DNA from 3 places in the Streptomyces sp. NBC_01264 genome. Region 3 is predicted to be linked to each of the others. Evidence: riboswitches for the same ligand, from Rfam matches in the RefSeq annotation. Region 3 holds a riboswitch; each other region holds the start of a gene.
What was found. A riboswitch is a leader RNA that binds a small molecule or an ion and turns the genes downstream of it on or off. The one in region 3 is predicted to bind cyclic di-AMP.
Positions count from the first base shown of each region.

Region 1: another riboswitch for cyclic di-AMP. It lies ahead of OG435_RS43645 (M23 family metallopeptidase); the one in region 3 lies ahead of OG435_RS39475 (M23 family metallopeptidase).
Region 2: another riboswitch for cyclic di-AMP. It lies ahead of OG435_RS18935 (transglycosylase family protein); the one in region 3 lies ahead of OG435_RS39475 (M23 family metallopeptidase).

Region 1 is NZ_JAPEOX010000002.1:2,371,110-2,375,382, forward strand. It holds gene OG435_RS43640 (GntR family transcriptional regulator) at 67-732, opposite strand; gene OG435_RS43645 (M23 family metallopeptidase) at 914-1,708, opposite strand; cyclic di-AMP (ydaO/yuaA leader) riboswitch at 1,721-1,880, opposite strand; gene OG435_RS43650 (M16 family metallopeptidase) at 2,128-3,495, opposite strand; gene OG435_RS43655 (M16 family metallopeptidase) at 3,528-4,273, opposite strand, start outside.
Region 2 is NZ_JAPEOX010000001.1:4,112,920-4,117,192, forward strand. It holds gene eno (phosphopyruvate hydratase) at 70-1,356, opposite strand; gene OG435_RS18935 (transglycosylase family protein) at 1,676-2,389, opposite strand; cyclic di-AMP (ydaO/yuaA leader) riboswitch at 2,392-2,563, opposite strand; gene OG435_RS18940 (transglycosylase family protein) at 2,843-3,967, opposite strand; gene OG435_RS18945 (cytochrome P450 family protein) at 4,111-4,273, opposite strand, start outside.
Region 3 is NZ_JAPEOX010000002.1:1,423,850-1,428,122, forward strand. It holds gene OG435_RS39470 (winged helix DNA-binding domain-containing protein) at 1-851, opposite strand, end outside; gene OG435_RS39475 (M23 family metallopeptidase) at 930-1,919, opposite strand; cyclic di-AMP (ydaO/yuaA leader) riboswitch at 1,922-2,119, opposite strand; gene OG435_RS39480 (tyrosine-protein phosphatase) at 2,444-3,250, shown strand; gene OG435_RS39485 (aspartate aminotransferase family protein) at 3,290-4,273, opposite strand, start outside.

The sequences.
Region 1 (4,273 bases), 950 kb from region 3:
ATGGAAGAGCGCGGGGCACGGGCGTGAATTACCGACCCGGATATCCCCCTTTGTATACGGCGTTTGTTAATGCGGAACGCTCGCCGTGTTTACGGCAGGTTGCAAAGTCCTCACGCGCATCCGGTGCGCCCCCGCCGCCCGGTCCACGTGGGCCGCCGTCAGCGCCCGGGCCCGCTCGGCGTCGCCCCGGGCCACCGCGTCCACGATCGCGCCGTGCTCCGCCCAGGACTCCACGGGCCGCACCGGGGCCTCCACCACGTACATCCAGGCCACCTTGTGGCGCATCTGGGTGAGCAGGGCGATGAGCCCGGGGCTGCCCGAGGCCTGGGAGAGCGTCTCGTGGAACCAGCCGCCCAGGGAGCGCAGATCCTCCCCCTGGCCCCGCCTGGCCCGCTCCTGGCCCAGCCTGACCAGGCCGCGCAGCACCTTGAGGTGGGCCTCGCTGCGTCTGCGGGCCGCCCTGGCGGCCGCGAGGGGCTCCAGGAGCATCCGCAGCTCCAGGAGGTCGGCCGCCTCCTGCTCGGTCGGCTCGGCCACACAGGCACCGGCGTGCCGGCGGGTGGTCACGAACCCCTCGGACTCCAGCGTGCGCAGCGCCTCGCGCACCGGAACGCGCGAGACTCCGTACCGGCGGGCGAGCACCTCCTCGGTCAGCCGGGCGCCGGGCCCGAACACCCCGGAGACGATGTCGTCGCGGATCGCTGTGCATACCGTGTGCGCGGGAATACGCAAGACCGGACCTCCGCCTTTTTCGTATGGCTGTGCGCGTTGCGACTCTATTGCAACACACGATAATTTCCGAGGACGGCCGGAAATACGAAACATTCACACACCGCGGAGCGCGAAACACGACGAAGGCCCCGGCTCTCAAAGAGCCGGGGCCTTCGCGGAAGACGTGCGGTGGGGCGAACGGTCAGACGTTGACGCCGTGCGAGCGCAGGTACGTGACCGGGTTGATGTCCGAACCGTAGTCGGCGCCGGTACGGGCCTCGAAGTGCAGGTGGGCACCGCTGGAGTTGCCGGTGTTGCCCGACAGGCCGATCTGCTGGCCCGGGGTGACCTGCTGGCCGACCCGGACGCTCAGCGAGGACATGTGCCCGTACTGGGTGTACGTGCCGTCGGCGTGCTTGATGACGACGTTGTTGCCGTACGCGCCGCCCCAGCCCGCCTCGACCACGGTGCCCAGGCCGACCGCGTGCACGGAGGTGCCGGAGGAGGCGTGGAAGTCGATGCCGGTGTGGCTGCCGGAGGCCCACATGCCGCCGCCCGCGTGGTACTGCGTGCTGACGTAGGAGCCGTCGATCGGCGAGACGAAGGTGTTGAGGCGCTTGCGCTCCTCTTCGCGGGCGGCGCGCTCGGCGGCCTCGCGCTCGGCCTTCGCCTGGGCTTCGGCCTTCGCCTTGGCCTCGGCGGCCCGCTGACGGGCGTCGGCCTCGGCCTGCGCCTTGGCGGCGGCGGCCTCGGCGGCCCGCTGCTGGGACTGGGCCTGGGCCTCCACGTCACCGGCGAGCTCGTCGGCCACCACGATGGTGTTCAGGGCGCCGGTGTCCTCAAGGGAGGGGGACTTGTCCGCGGCGAACGCGGGGCCGGCCAGGGAGCCCACGACGCCGGTGGCGGCGAGGGCGGCTATGCCGGCGTAGCCGGCGGTCTTGCGGCTCATACGGCTCGAACCACGGTGCTTGCCGGCGGCACTACTGCCAAACGCCATGAAGGGGCTGATCCTTTCCTTCCCTCTCGCCTACCGGGTTAGCTGACGGGTTCGGAGCAGGAAGGTCTCCTACGGGCCCCCTCTTGCGAGGCGGTCCGATTCACCCCAGGGACACAAGTGGGTCCCCGGCTCCCCAGGCTCGCGCCTGACGGGGACTCGGCGATCGCTGCCCGGTGCCGCGGACGCGGCGGTTACAACTGACGGACAGCACGGCCGACGCTAGGCGGATCATCAGCCAATCGCCAAACAGACACGCTCTTTTGTTGCGTACGCCACACCACAAACAAGCAACCACGCCAGAAAAGGGACAAGAAGCCGAAAAGGGACCTCGACGGACAAGCCGTCGGGGTCCCTTCAGCAGCAGGCCAGTTGACGGCCCGCCGGAAATCCCGCGAATCAACGGAACGGTCAACTGACGATCAGTTGGCGACCACGGTCACTTCACCGATCCCGAGGGCCCGCACCGGCTCCTCGATCAGCGAGGCGTCCCCGACCAGGACCGTGACCAGACGGTCCACCGGGAAGGCGCTGACGACCGCCGAAGTGGCCTCCACCGTCCCGGTCTCGGCCAGCCGCGCGTACAACTGCGCCTGGTAGTCGTCAGGGAGCTCCTGCTCGACCTGGTCCGCGAGCGTGCCCGCGACCGAGGCAGCCGTCTCGAACTTCAGCGGGGCCACCCCCACCAAGTTCTGCACGGCCACGTCCCGTTCGGCGTCGGTCAGGCCGCCCTCCGCGAGGGTGCGCAGCACCGTCCAGAGGTCGTCCAGGGCCGGGCCGGTGTTCGGGGTGTCCACCGAGCCGCTGATGGCGAGCATCGAGGCGCCCTTGCCGTCCGCGGTGGAGCGCAGCACCTGGCCGAAGGCGCGCACGCCGTACGTGTACCCCTTCTCCTCGCGCAGCACCTTGTCCAGCCGGGAGGTGAGCGTGCCGCCCAGGCAGTACGTGCCGAGCACCTGGGGCGCCCAGACCCGGTCGTGCCGGTCCGCCCCGATGCGGCCGATCAGCAGCTGCGTCTGGACCGCGCCGGGCCGGTCCACGATGACCACGCGGCCCGTGTCGTCGGCGGTGATCGGCGGGACCGGGCGCGGGGCGGTGGTGTCACCGGTCCACGCGCCCAGGGTGTCGGCCAGGACGGCGTCCAGGTCGATGCCGGTCAGGTCCCCGACCACCACCGCGGTGGCGGTCGCGGGGCGCACGTGGGCCTCGTAGAAGGCCCGTACGGCCGCGGAGTCGATGCGGGCGACCGTCTCCTCGGTTCCCTGACGGGGGCGGGACATCCGCAGGGAGGCCGGGAAGAGCTCCTTCGAGAGCTGCTTGGCGGCGCGGCGCTGCGGGTTGGCGCTCTCGTGCGGGATCTCGTCGAGCCGGTTGCGCACCAGGCGGTCGACCTCGTCGTCGGTGAAGGCCGGCGCGCGCAGTGCCTCGGCGACCAGCCCCAGCGCCTTGTGCAGGCGGGAGGCCGGGACCTCCAGGGAGACCCGCAGGCCGGGGTGGTCGGCGTGCGCGTCGAGGGTGGCGCCGCAGCGCTCGAGCTCGGCGGCGAACTCCTCGGCGGAGCGCTTGTCGGTGCCCTCGGACAGGGCGCGGACCATGATCGTGGCCACGCCGTCGAGGCCCTCGGGCTCCGCGTCGAGCGGGGCGGCGAGGTTGATCTCGACGGCGACCACCTGCTGGCCCGGCCGGTGGCAGCGCAGCAGGGTCAGGCCGTTGGCCAGGACCCCGCGCTCGGGGGCCGGGAAGGCCCACGGCTGCGGCTCGCCGGCCTCGGGGCGCGGGTGGAAGGTCATCGTGACGGCTGCGGTGTCGGCTGCGGTGTCGCTCACTGCTCCGCCCCCTCGTTCTCGTCGCTCGCGTCGGTCTCTTCGATGTCGTCCGCGGCGATCGGCTCGTAGACGAGCACCGCGCGGTTGTCCGGGCGCAGTCGGGCCGCGGCCACGGCCTGCACCTCCTCGGCAGTGATGTCGAGGACGCGCTGGACGGCGGTCAGCGCCAGCTGCGGGTCGCCGAACAGCACCGCGAAGCGGCACAGTTCGTCGGCGCGGCCGGCCACCGTGCTCAGCCGGTCCAGCCACTCGCGCTCCAGCTGGGCCTGCGCGCGCTCCATCTCCTCGGCCGTCGGGCCCTCGGCGGCGAACCGCGCGAGCTCCTCGTCCACGGCCGCCTCGATGGCGGGCACCTCGACCCCGCTGGAGGTCTTGACGTCCAGCCAGCCCAGCGAGGGCGCGCCGGCGAGGCGCAGCATGCCGAAGCCGGCCGCGACGGCGCTCTGGTCGCGGCGCACCAGCCGGTTGTGCAGCCGGGAGGACTCGCCGCTGCCCAGGACGGTCAGCGCCACGTCGGCGGCGTCGCACTCGCGGGTGCCGTCGTGCGGGAGGCGGTAGGCCGCCATCAGCGCGCGGGCCGGGACCTCCTCGACGATCTCCTCGCGCAGCTGCCCGCCCATGATCTCGGGGAGCGAGCCGTCGCGCGGCGGCTGCTTGCCGTCGTGGCCGGGGATGGTGCCGAAGTACTTCTCGACCCAGGCGAGCGTCTTCTCGGGGTCGATGTCGCCGACGACCGAGAGCA
Region 2 (4,273 bases), on a different contig from region 3:
CCGCACACGGTACGGGACCGAGTGCGGGGACGTAGGGAGGCTTGCGCCCCTAAGGACCGATCAGGGTGTTCAGCCCTTGAAGCGCGGGAACGCGCTGCGGCCCGCGTACACCGCGGCGTCGTCGAGGATCTCCTCGATGCGCAGCAGCTGGTTGTACTTGGCGACGCGGTCCGAGCGGGCCGGGGCGCCGGTCTTGATCTGGCCGCAGTTCACGGCGACCGCGAGGTCGGCGATGGTGACGTCCTCGGTCTCACCGGAGCGGTGCGACATCATGCACTTGAAACCGTTGCGCTGGGCCATCTCGACGGCGTCCAGGGTCTCGGTCAGCGAACCGATCTGGTTCACCTTGACGAGCAGGGCGTTCGCGGAGCCCTCTTCGATGCCGCGGGCGAGACGCTCGGGGTTGGTGACGAAGAGGTCGTCGCCGACGATCTGGACCTTGGAGCCCAGCTTGTCGGTGAGGACCTTCCAGCCCGCCCAGTCGTCTTCGTACAGCGGGTCCTCGATGGACACGAGCGGGAACGCGGAGACGAGCTCCTCGTAGTACTCGGTCATCTCGGCGGCCGAGCGGGACTGGCCCTCGAACTCGTACTTGCCGTCCTTGTAGAACTCGGACGCGGCGACGTCGAGCGCGAGCGCGATGTCCTTGCCCGGGACGTAGCCGGCCTGCTTGATGGCCTCGACGATGAGGTCGAGCGCGGCGCGGTTCGACTCCAGGTTCGGCGCGAAGCCGCCCTCGTCGCCCAGACCGGTGGAGAGGCCCTTGGTGTGCAGGACCTTCTTGAGGGTGTGGTAGACCTCGGCACCCCAGCGAAGGGCCTCGGAGAAGGACTCCGCACCGATCGGGGCGATCATGAATTCCTGGATGTCGACGTTGGAGTCGGCGTGCGACCCACCGTTCAGGATGTTCATCATCGGAACGGGCAGCAGGTGCGCGTTCGGGCCGCCGAGGTAGCGGAAGAGCGGGAGGTCCGAGGCCTCGGACGCGGCGTGCGCGACGGCGAGGGAGACGCCGAGGATGGCGTTGGCGCCGAGGGAGCCCTTGTTCTCGGTGGCGTCCAGGTCGATCATCGCCTGGTCGATCAGGCGCTGCTCGGTGGCGTCGTAGCCGACGAGCTCCGGGCCGAGCTGCTCGATGACGGCCAGGACGGCCTTCTCGACGCCCTTGCCCATGTAGCGGTTGGGGTCACCGTCGCGGAGCTCTACGGCTTCGAACGCTCCGGTGGAGGCGCCGGACGGAACTGCAGCACGGCCGGTGCTGCCATCGTCGAGGCCAACCTCGACCTCGACCGTGGGGTTGCCTCGGGAGTCCAGGATTTCCCGGGCTACGACGACGTCGATGGACGGCACGAGCATCTCCTTCTGGGATGTGACGCTGGGTGTGCGGTGGCGTGTCAGGCCGTGGGATGGCCTTGCCGCTTAGAGCCTAACCGCCTCCGGGGCCTCGGCCACCCGACCGCCCGGGTCCTGGGACGAAAAAGGGCCTGAATGCCCCTCTTACAGGACATAGGGCCCTTGATCACCGACGTTCCGGAGACCCCGTCAGGCCGGAGGCCCGCACACAGCACCGCCCGGCGCGAAGGGGGTTACGCGCCGGGCGGTGGAATCGCGTGGTGGAGCTACGCGACGGAACTACTGCGTGTCGCCGAAGCGGACGCCATCGTTCTCACAGGTTTCAGCTGAGGTTCAGCTTCTGACCCGGGTAGATCAGGTCGGCGTCCGACACGATCTCCTTGTTGAGCTCGAAGAGCTTCTCCCAGCCACCGGACACGTTGTTCGCGTCGGCGATCGCACCCAGCGTGTCGCCGGACTTGACCTCGTAGGAGCCGTTGCCCGTCTTGGGGGTCTCGGTCTTCGGCGCGGCGGCCGGGCGCTCGGAGCGGGTCGTCGGAGCCTCGACGCGCTTGGTCTCCTTCTTCGGAGCCTCGGTCTTCGGCTTCGGCGCGGCCGGCTTCGGCTGCGTCTTCGGCTTGGAGGGGGTGGTCTGCCCCGACCCGCCGGTGTAGGAGGAGTTCGACAGGCCGACGCCGCAGGACGGCCAGGCGCCCTTGCCCTGGCCCTTGAGGACCTTCTCGGCGATGGCTATCTGCTGCGACTTGGAGGCCTGGTTGGCCTGCGCGGCGTACGCCTTGCCGCCGTACGCGGCCCAGGTGGAGGACGAGAACTGCAGGCCGCCGTAGTAGCCGTTGCCCGTGTTGATGGACCAGTTGCCGCCCGACTCGCACGAGGCGACGCGGTCCCACTCGGCGCCGGTCGCGGCGGAAGCGGTGCCCGCGGCCATCAGCGGCGCGGCCACGGCCACACCGGCGACACCGGCGAGCGTGACGAGACGGACAGACCGCTGAATGGCAGCGCCGCGACGGTGCTTGCCCTTGCCCGAAAGCAGCATGGAGTTCTCCTCACCGACGCCTACGAGGTGAGCTGTCGGGTTCGGGCGAGTGAGTGCCCGGCCGAGCGACCTAGCGCTTGGCTTAACCCCTAGCCGGCGATGTGACCGTCTCTCAACGGCCGCTGCCGGCGCCTACCTTGGTTCCCCCGCTCCTGCCTTCGGCGCTTTACGCGACGAGTGTTCCCTCCGTCCGCCGGCAGGATTCGGCGATGCGGTCGAAGGAGCCCGCGGTGGCGAGCGATTCAGAAGGTAGACAGGTCTCCCCCCGATGTTCAACGAGGAACATCGGGGGGAAACGGTGCCTACTTGCGCTCCCCGGAAGGACGTTTGCGCAGGTGAGGGCGGGGTTTGCGGAACGCTCCGGGCCTGACACGCCAGTTGACCTGAAGAGACACATGTCTCACTTACAGAAAACGGACAATCAGCTGGTTCCGGGCGCCTCAAGTGTCCCTATTAGTGCGTTAGATCCAGGTTCTGGCCGGGCTTGATGAGGTCCGCATCTCCGCCGATGACCTGCTCGTTGGCCTCATAGAGACCCTTCCAGCCGCCCTTCACTCCGTTGGCGTCCGCGATCTCGATCAGGCTGTCGCCCGCCTTCACGGTGTACGTCGCCTCCGACGCGGCATCAGACGCGGCGGGCGCCTCGACCGCGGCCGGGCCGCGGTGCTTGCCGCCGCCGCCGGTCGCGCCGGGGGTCGCCGTCCCATCCGGAGCGGTGGAGGCGCCGGGTGCGCCCGGGGTCGTCGGGGCCGTGGGATCAACCGGGTTGACCGGATTTGCCGGGTTCGCGGAGTTCCCGGGATCGGTCGGGTCGATCGGGTTGGCCGGGTCGAGCGGGGACACGGGGGTCGTCGGGCCCACCGGCGCGGTCGGGTCCGTGGACGGCGGAGCCACCGGCGTGGTGGGGCCGACCGGAGCGGTCGGGTCCGTGGACGGCGGCGTCACCGGGGCCGTGGGGTCCACCGGGCTCGTGGGAGCCGTCGGGTCGCCCGGGAGTCCCGGGGGCGTCTCCAGGTCCGGCGCGGGCATGACGGGCAGTTCGCCGGGCACGCCGATCGGATAGTCGGGCTGCGTCGAGGCCGACGGGGCCTCGGGAGCCGGGCTCTTCGGCGTAGGGGCCCCGAAGTCCGTGGAGGGCTTGCCCGAGCCGGTGTGGGGCACGGAGTCGTCCGGGCGGGACGGGGTCGGGGCGAGGGATCCGGAACCGCCGGGCAGGCCCGGGTCCACCTCGGCCGCGGGCGCGTCCTGCGTCAGACCGGCCCGCACTCCGCACAGCGGCCACGCCTGGGGCCCCTGGGAAGCCAGCACCCGCTCCGCCACGGCGATCTGCTGGGAGCGGCTGGCGAGGTCGGCGCGCTGCGCGAAGTCGAGTCCACCGGCGTTCTTCCACTGCTCCTGGCTGAACTGCAGCCCGCCGTAGGCGCCACCGCCGAAGTTGGCGCTCCAGGTTCCGCCGCTCTCGCACTCGGCGACCTGGTCCCATGTGGAGGTCTCCGCGGCGCTCGCGCCCGTGGCGGCGAGCAGCGGCAGGGCGAGGGCGGTGCCGGTGACTCCGGCGGTGACGACAAGTGCGGGCACTTGTCGGGGGCGTCTGTGGCGGCCGTTCCCGGAACGCATGAGGCTGCACCTTTCGCATAACGGCGGGGTAACGGCAGAACCTAGCGGCCTTCGAACGCCTGTCACAAGTTTGGGCAGCCAACTGACTTCAGGTCAGGCCGGTTTCAGGTGTTTTGGGCGGTGGATTCGGCCGAGAAGCGGACCGGGAGCGTCCGCAGCCCCCGCATGATGAGCCCACCGCGCCAGCGCAGCTCCTCGGGCCCCACAGCCAGTTCCAGATCGGGCAGCCGGGTCAGCAGGGTCGCGAGCGCCGTCTGCCCTTCGAGC
Region 3 (4,273 bases):
GCCAGCAGCACGCTGTCCCACATGGCCATCAGCCGGGGCGGCGCGGGTGTGTCCGCCTGCGGACGCGGTGCGCCCTGGACGTCGAACAGTTCCTCGCCCTCCGGTCCCGTCAGCCGGTCGAGCCTTCCGGAGAGCTCCAGAGCGCGCAGCGCCTGGCGCACCCTGGACCGCTGGACCAGGGAGAACTGCGCCACGTCCGCCGCCGACGCCGGCCCGAACCCCTCCAGGTAGCGCAGGACCAGCGTCCGCAGGGACTCCTCCGACGCCTCCGGGTCCGCCGGTACGGCGCGCGGGCGGCTCGGCGGCGCGACGTACGACGGTCGCTCCCCGAACGACCACGGCGCGGCGGTGGGCGCGTGCAGCAGCGGTGCGTACTGCCGCAGCCCCCACCACGCTCCGGGCTGCGGCGGGGCGCCTAGCCGGTCGCCGAGCCAGGCCTCGCACTCCGCCGTCGTACGGGGCCGGCCGGCGAAGTCCAGCAGCTCCGGCACGAGGACGTCGGCGTCCTCAGCCGTCAGCCCCGAGGCCGTGAAGCGGGTCCCGAGCCGGGCGGCCCGTACGGACGGCTGCACGGCCTCCCGGAAGGGCGGGTAGTCCTCCGCGTGCACGGCGTGCAGGGTCAGTCGCATCAGCGTCGACTTGAGGACCTCGCGCCCCGTGAAGGCGGCGTCGAGGTCCGCCGGGTCGAAACCGGCGAGCCGGTTCCACAGCGCGAGGTAGGGCGAGGCCGCGTGCTGCGCCTGCAGGGCGACCACCCCGCGGACCGCGTCACCGACGCCCATCACCTCGCGCCGCAGCAGCAACTGCCGTGCGAGGGTGGAGCGGTTGAGCTCCCCTGCGCTGATCTTCATGCCGCGCCCGTCCCGTCCCCTGTCGGAACGTGCAGCCTAACCGGCACCTCCGACAGCGCCTCGGATTCAGATTCGGATTCAGATGCTGACGCCCTTCGACCGCAGGTAGGCCAGCGGGTCGATGTCCGAGCCGTACGAGGGCCCGGTGCGGATCTCGAAGTGCAGGTGCGGGCCGGTCGAGTTGCCCGTGGAACCGGAGAGGCCGATGCTCTGGCCGCCGGTGACGCTCTGGCCCGAGGAGACGGACAGCTGGGAGAGGTGTGCGTACTGGCTGTACTTGCCGTCGGCGTGCCGGATGACGACCTCGTTGCCGTAGGACCCGCTCCACCCGGCGGAGACCACGGTGCCGGCGCCGACCGCCTTGACGGTGGTGCCGCTGCTCGCGGCGAAGTCGACCCCGGTGTGGTACCCGCTGGACCACATGGAGCCGGCGGTCTTGTACGCGGTGGAGGTGCCGCCGCCCACCGGGGCGACGAAGCCGGTCGAGGTGGAGCCGCTCTGCTGCTTGGCGGGCGCCTTCGCGACGGGCGCCTTGCGGGCGGGTGCGGCGCCCCCGTCGGAGGAATCCGACGAATCGGCAGAAGTAGAAGAACCGGAGGAAGCGGAGGAAGTAGACTTCTTGGACGGCTTCGGCGTCTCGGCCGGCGCGGACTCGGCGGCCGCGGCCGGAGCCGAGCCCTTCGCGCCGAGCGTGAGCTCCAGGCCCGGGTGGATCAGCGACGGGTCGGTGCCGACGGCCTCGCGGTTGTCCGCGTAGAGCCGCTCCCAGCCACCGGTGAGGTGCTGGCGCTCGGCGATCTTGGACAGGTAGTCACCCGGCACCACGGTGTAGACCGTGGGCGCGCTCTGCGCGGCGGCCGGCGCGGCCTTGAGCGCGGCGGGCGCCTGGGCGGCCACCACCTGGGGGGCCGGGACTGCGGCGGGCGCCGCGGCCGGGGCACCCGCGGCGTGGGCCGCGGTGGCGCCGAGCAGCGGAAGCGCGAGGGCCGCGCCACCGGTGCCCGCGGCGGCGAACCCGCGGGATATCGAGCGGGACTTGGGACGGCGGTGCTTACCCGTTCCGTGCATGGCGAATTCCTCTCCGACGCCTGCGAGGTGAGCTGTCGGGTTCGGACTGGAGATGTCCGGCCGCCCCTGTGCCGGTGAACAGCACATGTACGGCTTCACCCCGAGCTGTCCCGTTGTAAAGATCTCAACCGGAGATCCGGAACAGCGGCCTACCTGGTTCCCCCGCTCCTGCCGCGCGCGTGAATAGTCGGGTGCGGTTTCCGGTCGGCGGCAGGATTAGGCGGTCCGTCCGGATCGATCGCGAACGTAATCGAGTCCGGCCGCACGGAACAAGTCATGAATTCCCCAACAGAATCTTGAAGATGACGGGCCGCCGGAATTCCGGTCACCCTGCGTCCATTCCGCACCTTCAACAACCGCCCCAGCAAGGCAATTCGCCATTCGCGATCAGGCACTCACCGTCACCGTATGATCTGGCTCACGGGGGCATGTCCGATCTCGCCTGTCGCTATGGCAAGTTGCCCATAACTGGCGTAATTCGGACACCACCGACGACGAAGACCACCACCACACGGAGGAGCCCGGTGACCCAGCCGATACCCCAGAGTCCGCACGAGGAGCCGGCGCTGACCGGAGTGCGCAACTTCCGCGACGTGGGCGGGTTGCCGACCACGGACGGCCGGAGGGTCAAGTCGGGACGACTATTCCGAAGTGGACATCTGGCGCATGCCACCGAAAGCGACGCGGAATTCCTCGGGTCGCTCGGACTGCACACCGTCTTCGACTTCCGCAACGGAGCCGATCACGCACTGGAGGGGCAGGACGTGGAGCTGCCCGGCGTGCGCAACGTGAACATTCCGCTGTCGGATCCGGCCGACGGCGGGGAGTTCTGGAAGATGGTCCGCGAGGGAGAGCTGGCGCAGCTCCGCGAGCTGCTGGGCGAGGGCAGGGCCGCCGACCGGATGTCCCGTTCGTACCGGTCGATGATCCGGACCCGTACCGCCGAGCACAGCCGGGTGGTGCACGCGCTCGCCGAGGACAGCGTCCCGGCCCTCATGCACTGCGCGGCCGGGAAGGACCGGGCCGGCCTGTCGATCGCCGTCACCCTGCTCGCGCTGGGCGTGGAGCGGGAGGCCATCGTCGCGGACTACCTGGAGTCGAACCAGCCGCACAACCGCTACCGGGTCCGCCGGGGCAGCGACGCGCCCGAGGCCCGCGCCCCCGAGGTGATGGAACTGCTCGCCCCGCTCTTCGACGCCCGCGCCCCGTATCTGACCACGGCCTTCGACACCATCGACGAAGAGTGGGGCGGAGTGGACCGCTACCTCGCCGAGGGCCTCGGGCTCACGCCCGAGACCCTCGGCAGACTCCGCGACCGGCTGCTGGACTGACGCCCCACGAGGTGGGCCGTCGCCCGCCGAACCGCCGGCTCAGCGGTTGGCGACGGCCTGCTTCACCAGCGTCCGGCCGAAGTCCCACATCAGGCCGCCGCCGCCGTGCGCCTCGTCCATGACCGTGCGGAAGGCGCCGACGAACCGGTCGACGTCCGCCTCGTCCACGATCAGCGGGGGGATCAGCTTGATCACTTCCAGGTGGTCCCCGGAGACCTGCGTGAGGATCCGGTGCTTCTGCAGCAGCGGCACCACGACCATCTGCGCGAACAGCCCCTTGCGGGCCGCCTGCAGCATGGTCCAGCGGCTCCGCAGGCCCAGCGAGGACGGCCGGCCGAACTCGATGCCGATCATCAGCCCGCGTCCCCGTACCTCGTGGAGGAGTTCGTACTCGTCCACGAGCGCGGCGAGCCGCCCGCGCAGCAGGTCTCCCGTCGCGCGGGCACGGGCCACCACCTGCTCGTCCTCCATGACGGACAGGACCGCGAGCCCGGCCGCCATCGCCTGCGCGTTGGAGCCGAAGCTGGCGGAGTGGACGAGCACCCGGTCCATGGAGGAGTAGACCTTCTTGAAGATCCAGTCCTTGCCCAGGGTCGCTCCGACGGGCACGTAGCCGCCGGAGAGGGCCTTGGCCACGCAGACCAGGTCCGGTTCGACTCCGGCCTCGTGCTGGTAGGCGTAGAAGTCGCCGGTCCGTCCGAGGCCGGTCTGCACCTCGTCCGCGATCAGCAGCGCCCCCCGCCGGTGCAGCGCCTCCTGTGCGGCGAGCAGGAAGCCGGGCGGCGCGGCGAGCACCCCCTTGCCCTGGATCGGCTCCACGACGAGGGCCGCCACGTCCCCCTTCTTCAGCTCCCGCTCCAGCGCGGCCAGGTCTCCGAGCACGATCCGGGTGTCCGCCAGCAGCGGCCCGAAGCCCTCGCGGAAGCTGGCCTCGCCGTTGACCGAGAGCGAGCCCGTCGTGAGCCCGTGGAAGGCGTGGTCGCAGTAGAGGACCCTGGGCCGCCCGGTGGCGTACCGGGCGAA